Regions from separate parts of the Psychrobacillus sp. INOP01 genome, predicted to be linked through region 1. Evidence: riboswitches for the same ligand, from Rfam matches in the RefSeq annotation. Region 1 holds a riboswitch; the other holds the start of a gene.

Region 1 (3,624 bases):
CCAAAGCTTCCGCAATACTCCCGAAGATAGTTGGTTCAATGATCATAACAATAATCCAAATAATCGGTAAAGCCTTCAGTATGATTAAAAATACTTCTACGTTAAATTCTCCAGCACCAAGAATGACATTAAATGATGTCATAAAAATAACTGTCAATGTAGAAATAATTGTGCCATACAAAAGACCCTCTTTTCCGTTTCTTGGTAATCTTTTTTCTAAATGCATACTTTAATTTTCTTCCTTTCAAAAAGCTTATTTTAGACCTTGGTAATATGCTAATTGTATGAGGAAATACAGTAACGGTTGTGCAATAGTGGATAACGTTAAGGAGGGAATAAACGTCTGGAGTGTCATCAATTTCTATATTTAATATCCTGTTTTAAACCAAAAGATTGTGATTTCATTCGGACTAAAGATAGTACTCAGTTTCCTAAGTGAAATATTAAAGGCTGTTTTCATAAACAGCCGACAATTCCTACTATTAACAGAGACTTCATAAACTACTCTGTATTAAATTCTGTTTTCTTATTAAAACCTCTCCAATAAATTCGGTAATAGGTTAGCAATTGTTTTTAAAGGATCAGTCGATTGTTGTGTTAAACAAAGCATCATTGCCCCTTCAATCGAAGCAGTCAATAATAATGAAATAGCAGCAGCAGTTTCAGCAGAAAAACCATCCGCTAATAGTTTCGTGCAGTAAATATGTTCAATATTTTCATATAACTCACTGCAAGCTTTGCGAACAGGCTCACTCATTGTAGACATTTCACTAACAATGCTGCTAAATGTATAGCCAGTAATAGTACCGTCCTTTTCAAAGCTACTTATTAATGTATCGATCATTGATATTATGGCATCCTTAGTTGATAAATGCTTACTGAAAATAGCTTCTATATCTGTCGTAATTTCTTCTTTTAAAGCGTGTAAGCAAGTAATCAAGAGTTCATCTTTGCCATTTGGAAAGTGATGGTAGAGAGCTCCTTTTGTAACCTTACAGGCTTTTAATATTTCATTGAGTCCTACTGTTTTGTAGCCTTTTTGTTGAAAAAGGATTGTAGCAGTTTCAATCAAGAGTGATTTAGTATCCATAATGGTTTCTCCTCCTAACATACCAACGGGTCTGTTTGTAAGTATAACAAATTTTAAACAACATTCTAGTATTTTGTTTATTGCAATAAAGGATATTCTGAATAAGAAAAGCGCACGCACCCTTCAAGGTCAGAACCTGTTTCTACTGTTTTCGGGTGCTTTCAGACAGACTTTTGCTAAATTATTACCGACTGGCTGGCCATGTTGGAATTCCGAAAAAGTGCTAAATATTTTCGGTGAAACCTCTTTACTCTGCAATGATTCAGCAGATTGTTTATACCCCTTCCCTATTCCCTTCATATAATATGTGGAGGGACGCTATACCTTGGGGTTCCTACATTATAGGATGGGAGGTGTGGATAATGAATTCTTCTACAGGTTTATGGGTCGGTTTATTAGGCATAGTCTTAGGGGTATTAGGTTTCTTTTATGCTCCGCTTTGGTTAGGTGCTGGAGCAGTTCTTTTAGGGCTAGCAGCTTTAGCTTACTCTCACAAGTTAATAGTAGGTTGGATATCTTTAATACTCGGTGTAATTGTTTTAATATTTACACTTTTGTAATAATATTAAATAAAAAGCGTATTGTATTAATATCCACAACGTGTTAAGCTTATTTAAATTTAAAATTTTGATAATTTCATATATTTTTCTTATCCAGAGAGACGGAGGGATTGGCCCGAAGATGTCTCAGCAACCAGCCAAGTCGAGGTATGGTGCTAATTCCAGTAGACGTAAAACGTCTTGCAGATAAGAAGACAAACTTCGATATTTACCTGAGGGTTCTCTTCTTATTAGAGAATCCTCTTTTTTTATTTTAATTGTAAAGGATGAATATTTATGTCAAAGAACAGTATTGATACACAGTTGGTGCAATTAGGAAATCATAGTGATGAGAAAACCGGTGCTATAAATCCACCTATTTATTTATCCACAGCATACAAACATAATGGAATCGGTCAATCTACGGGATACGACTACACGCGAACTAAGAACCCGACACGCGCTATCTTAGAGGAAGGAATTGCTAAGTTAGAGGGTGGAGACGCTGGCTTTGCCTGTAGTTCTGGTATGGCTGCAATACAATTGATTTTATCCCTTTTTCGTTCGGGTGATGAGATTATTGCTCCTGAAGATTTGTATGGCGGGACGTATCGATTATTTAACCAGTACGCAGATTCCTACAATATTCGTACTACATACGCAAAGTTTGAATCAGCTGAAGAAGTAAATGCTTTGATTACAGAAAATACAAAAGCTTTATTTATCGAAACTCCAACTAACCCTTTGATGCAAGAAATCGATATACAACTATTTGCGGATGTAGCAAAAAAGCATAATTTATTGTTGATCGTAGACAATACATTCTTAACTCCTTATTTACAACGACCTATTGAATTGGGTGCCCATATTGTAATCCATAGTGGCACCAAATATATCGGTGGCCATAACGATGTACTTGCAGGACTTGTTGTTACAAAAGGTACTAAACTAAGTGAACAATTGCAAACCAACCACAATGCTGCTGGTGCTGTCCTCTCTCCTTTCGATTCTTGGTTATTAATAAGAGGATTAAAAACACTTCATCTACGTATGAAGCAGCATGATACAAATGCAAAAAAGATTGCAACTTTTTTGCAGAATGAGCCCTCAGTTAAGGATGTTCTGTATCCTGGTATTGGCGGTATGCTTTCCTTCCGTTTGCAAAAAAGTGAATGGGTTGCTCCTTTCTTAGAGAGTCTGAAACTAATTGTATTTGCTGAAAGCCTTGGAGGTGTGGAAAGCTTTATCACATATCCTACTACTCAAACTCATGCGGATATCCCAGAGGAAGAACGCAATGCACGTGGTGTTGACAGTAGCCTGCTCCGTTTCTCAGTAGGAATCGAAGAAGCAGAAGATTTAATCGCAGATTTGAAACAGGTATTTAATACTTTAACAAGTGAGGGGGGCTAACTATTGAGTAACTATAAAGAATCGCTAGAGACTACCCTAATCGTGGCATCTACTCGGGGAGACTCAGAAATAAAAACTGGAGCTGTCAATGTTCCTATCTATTTATCCTCCACTTTCCATCAAGAAGGCTTTGACGATTTTGGACCTTATGACTATAGTCGATCGGGAAATCCTACGAGAGATGCACTGGAAAAAACGATTGCAGAATTAGAGGGGGGCACTAGAGGTCTGGCATTTGCTTCAGGTATCGCGGCTATTTCTTCTGCTTTTATGCTTTTGTCATCAGGAGATCATATCGTGATTACCGAAGATGTATACGGTGGTACCTTTCGTTTTGTTACAGAAGTCTTGCCTCGTTTTGGTATTGAGCATACTTTTGCAGATTTCACTAATATAGTAGCAATTTCAAATGCCATTCAGCCAAATACAAAATTAATTTACATCGAGACTCCTTCGAATCCATGCTTAGGTATTACTGATATTGCTGCTGTAGTAGAGCTTGCGAAATCCAATGATTGTTTAACCTTTTTAGACAATACATTTATGACACCAATGTATCAGCGTCCGTTGGATTTTGGCGTA
Region 2 (3,624 bases), 730 kb from region 1:
CTTTTATTCCCTTGGCATTTTAGTTATTATCTTATTACTTTGTAATTAAATACTTTCTTCCCCATTATCAAATGAGATGCGAGAAAGAAAGTTATATTTAACTCGTCTACAGGCTTCTACAAATGAGTAGAAAGTAGTCGAGATGTTACACAGTTTTAACCCCAGATTTCTTTAGAAATATCAACGATGTATTTTAGTTTTTCCCATTGTTGATCTTCTGTTAGCTTATTACCATGATGTGTAGAAGCAAAGCCGCATTGTGGGCTGATACTTAACTGCTCAAGCGGAACATATTGAGTTGCCTCCTCAATACGAGCAAGAATGTTTTCTTTGTTTTCTAATTCACCAGTTTTAGAGGTGAAAATACCTAGCACTACTTTTGCCCCTCCGTTTGGAATATGTGCAAGTGGTTGAAAATCGCCAGAACGGTCATCGTCATATTCCAAGAAGAATCCATCCACTTTTTCTTTTGCAAACAAAGTTGATGCTATTAAAGCATAGCTTCCACCGAAAGCCCAAGTGGATTGATAGTTTCCGCGGCATAGATGTGTCGTAACTACTAAGTCTTCTGGTTTATTTTCTAGAATTCCGTTAACGACACGTAGAGCAAGATCGATTAAGTATTCTCTTTCCCCTTCTTTATACGGAATGTCTGGGGAAGACAGACCTGCAATATAAACATCATCGATTTGTAAATATCTAACTCCTGCCTCATAAAAGGCTTGTATGGTTTCTTGATAAGCCGCGACTACATCCTTTGCAAAGTCTTCTACATCTGGGTAGATATTTTCATCTCGGATTCCAGGATGGAACAATTGGTTTGGACTTGGAATAGTTTGTTTGGCAACTGCACGACCAGCTACAATCTCATTGAAATCAATAAAGTCTTGGATAAATGGATGTTCTGGGTTGAAAGCGATTTTGCCGATATTGCGAACTTCATATTTCTCTGTTTCTATCCCCTCAAATTTATATCCTTTTTCAGGTACATATCCTTCAAAACCAATCAGTTGTTCTAAGAAGTCTAAATGCCACCAGTCACGACGAAATTCTCCATCTGTCACAAGCTCTAGACCCACCTCAATTTGCTTATCAACGATCCTCCCTATTTCTTTAGTTTCTACAGCTTTTAATTGTTCTCTTGTAATCGTTCCCGCTTTATACTCTCTTCTTGCTGTCAGTAAACTTTCTGGTCTTAACAAACTACCTACATGATCCGCTCTGAATGGTGCCTGAATAGCTGTTTTAACTGTCATTTTATCTCTCTCCTTTTATGGTAAAATCGCAAATGATCGAACTGGGAATCCAGAGGCTTTTTCTGGCTTCGGAACGATATTGAATATAATAGCTCCTTTTGCAGGGAGCTTATCTAAGTTCGTTAATAACTCTATTTGGTAAGTATCTTGTTCAAGCACATAATATTCGCCGTGTAACGCACCATTTTTTAGATAATCCACACTTGAGTCAGTGTCAAATGTTTCATGTCCTATAGCCTTAACCTTTCTTTCTTGAAATAAAAACTTTAATGCTTCTAATCCCCAACCTGGAGCATGGTTATTACCATCTGTATCTTTATTGTTAAATGCTTTTTCGTCAGGCCAACGTTTACTCCAATCGGTTCGAAGTGCGACAAATGAGCCTTCTTCGATTTTTCCGTTTGCTTTTTCAAATGTGAAAATATCCTCCACGGATAAAGTAAAATCATTATTTTCGGCCGCTTCTTTTGACTGATCAATGACGACTAATGGTAATACGAGTTCTTTCAATTCGAGTTCTTCTAAATAACGCGTATCTCTCACAAAATGAATAGGTGCATCAATGTGCGTGCCGTATTGTCCTGCAAATTGAAAGCTTTGTGCAAAAAATCCATCGTCATGATTAAACAATGTAGTTATTTCAGCTGCCTTAAAAGCTGAAAAATGTGGTGAATTAGCTCCGAATGTGTGTGTTAAATCTACCCACTGCTTTTCTTTTAATGTGGTGAAAGCTTTTAATAATTCCGATGACATACTTGATTTCTCCTCCTATTTTTATAGTTAAAATCAAATAAAACCCCTTCTTAGAAACAAGAAGAGGTTTACACGTCACCAGTGATTATTCTCTTCTTATCTTCAAGCTAACGCTTCTGGAATTAGCACAGTGCAAAATTAATCGCCTGTTGCTGAGGTATCATAGGGCCAAGTCCCTCCACCTCTCTTGATAAGAAAGTTGTTTTATTTGATTAATGCCTAGTATACGAATAGAAATTATAGAAGTCAATAGTAATTTTCAATTTATTTAGAATATATTCTTTTCAGAGACTCTCGCTGGTCTTCTTTAAGGTTTATCTTTGATCGGATTGCTTTGGCGTTTTCCTCAGCTTCCTCTACTGTTTCTGCTAGATTTAATTCCATCAGAGTAGCAACTGCCATTGTCCCCGCTCTTCCCCCTCCCGAAGTGCAGTGAAAGTAGATATTTTTGCCTTCATTATATGCTTGAACGACCTCATGAACAGCAGCTCTTATAGAGTCATCCTGTTGATTTTGTCCATCCAAAATTGGTTGATGCACCTTTAAATCTTCTGCAGGATGATTGTTAGACGAAACCCTTAAATCGAAAATAACATCTATATGCTCATTTGCTAATAAAGGTTCGACACCATCTACACCTCCTACAAATATGCGATTAGGGATCAAAGCTTCATAATTTTTCTTTTCCATACTACCTCTCCTTTGTTTTAGATTCATTATAACAGGGAGACTATGAGATAATAAGAAAAGAGATTGTGATGAAAGTGAGTGATTCCAATGATTCGAACGATTGGTATAACGACTGATCATGAAATAGTAAGTGACTTTCCTTTAGAAGATATAAAACAAAATAAGTTTGAATGGTATTGGATTGATATTGGAGAACCCTCCAAGGAAGAGGAACTTATACTTAGTTCTTTTTTTCATTTTCATCCACTCGCTATTGAAGACTGCCTACAAAGACTGCAACGCCCTAAGGTGGATTATTATGAAGGATACAACTTCCTTGTTTTACATACGTTTAACGAGGAAACATTAGAGGCAGAAGAGTTAGACATATTTGTTGGTCAGGATTATGTAGTGTCATTTCATTTCCATCCAATGCATGAAATGGAGCAAGCACGAGAGCGTATTAGACAGAATCCACAAGGCTGGGGTAGAGGTGCTATCCATGCAACCTACCATATTATCGATCAAGTGGTGGATGGCTATTTTCCAATTGTCTACAAAATTGAAGACTATTTAAATGCTGTAGAAGACAAACTCACTTATGATATGCGCCATTTTTCTATGGATTTGGTGTTTGATCTTCGAGGAGATTTGTTACGTTTAAGACGTACAGTTATTCCTATGAGAGATTTACTTTATCGAATATTAAATTCAGAACGAATGAATTTACAACAAACCGAACACACCTATTTTGCAGACATTTACGATCATTTAATACGACTGACGGAAATGATTGAATCTAATCGGGAGCTTACCGCTGATATCCGGGATAGTCATATGTCGATAAACTCTAGTCGGATGAACCGTATTATGATGATCTTAACGATTGTATCAACCGTTTTCATCCCACTAACATTCATCGTTGGGGTATATGGCATGAACTTTG

The links. Region 1 has a riboswitch for S-adenosylmethionine ahead of KD050_RS13720 (methionine biosynthesis PLP-dependent protein). Riboswitches for the same ligand answer to the same signal wherever they lie in the genome.
Region 2: another riboswitch for S-adenosylmethionine. It lies ahead of KD050_RS10170 (cyclase family protein); the one in region 1 lies ahead of KD050_RS13720 (methionine biosynthesis PLP-dependent protein).

Annotation. Positions count from the first base shown of each region.
Region 1 covers NZ_CP073315.1:2,733,517-2,737,140, reverse strand. Annotated here, with positions in the region: gene KD050_RS13735 (DUF2798 domain-containing protein) at 1-226, opposite strand, end outside; gene KD050_RS13730 (TetR/AcrR family transcriptional regulator) at 530-1,090, opposite strand; gene KD050_RS13725 (hypothetical protein) at 1,453-1,650, shown strand; SAM riboswitch class I at 1,737-1,843, shown strand; gene KD050_RS13720 (methionine biosynthesis PLP-dependent protein) at 1,927-3,042, shown strand; gene metC (cystathionine beta-lyase) at 3,046-3,624, shown strand, end outside.
Region 2 covers NZ_CP073315.1:2,000,462-2,004,085, forward strand. Annotated here, with positions in the region: gene KD050_RS10165 (5-methyltetrahydropteroyltriglutamate--homocysteine S-methyltransferase) at 156-1,256, opposite strand; gene KD050_RS10170 (cyclase family protein) at 1,272-2,009, opposite strand; SAM riboswitch class I at 2,103-2,206, opposite strand; gene KD050_RS10175 (protein-tyrosine phosphatase family protein) at 2,274-2,699, opposite strand; gene corA (magnesium/cobalt transporter CorA) at 2,787-3,624, shown strand, end outside.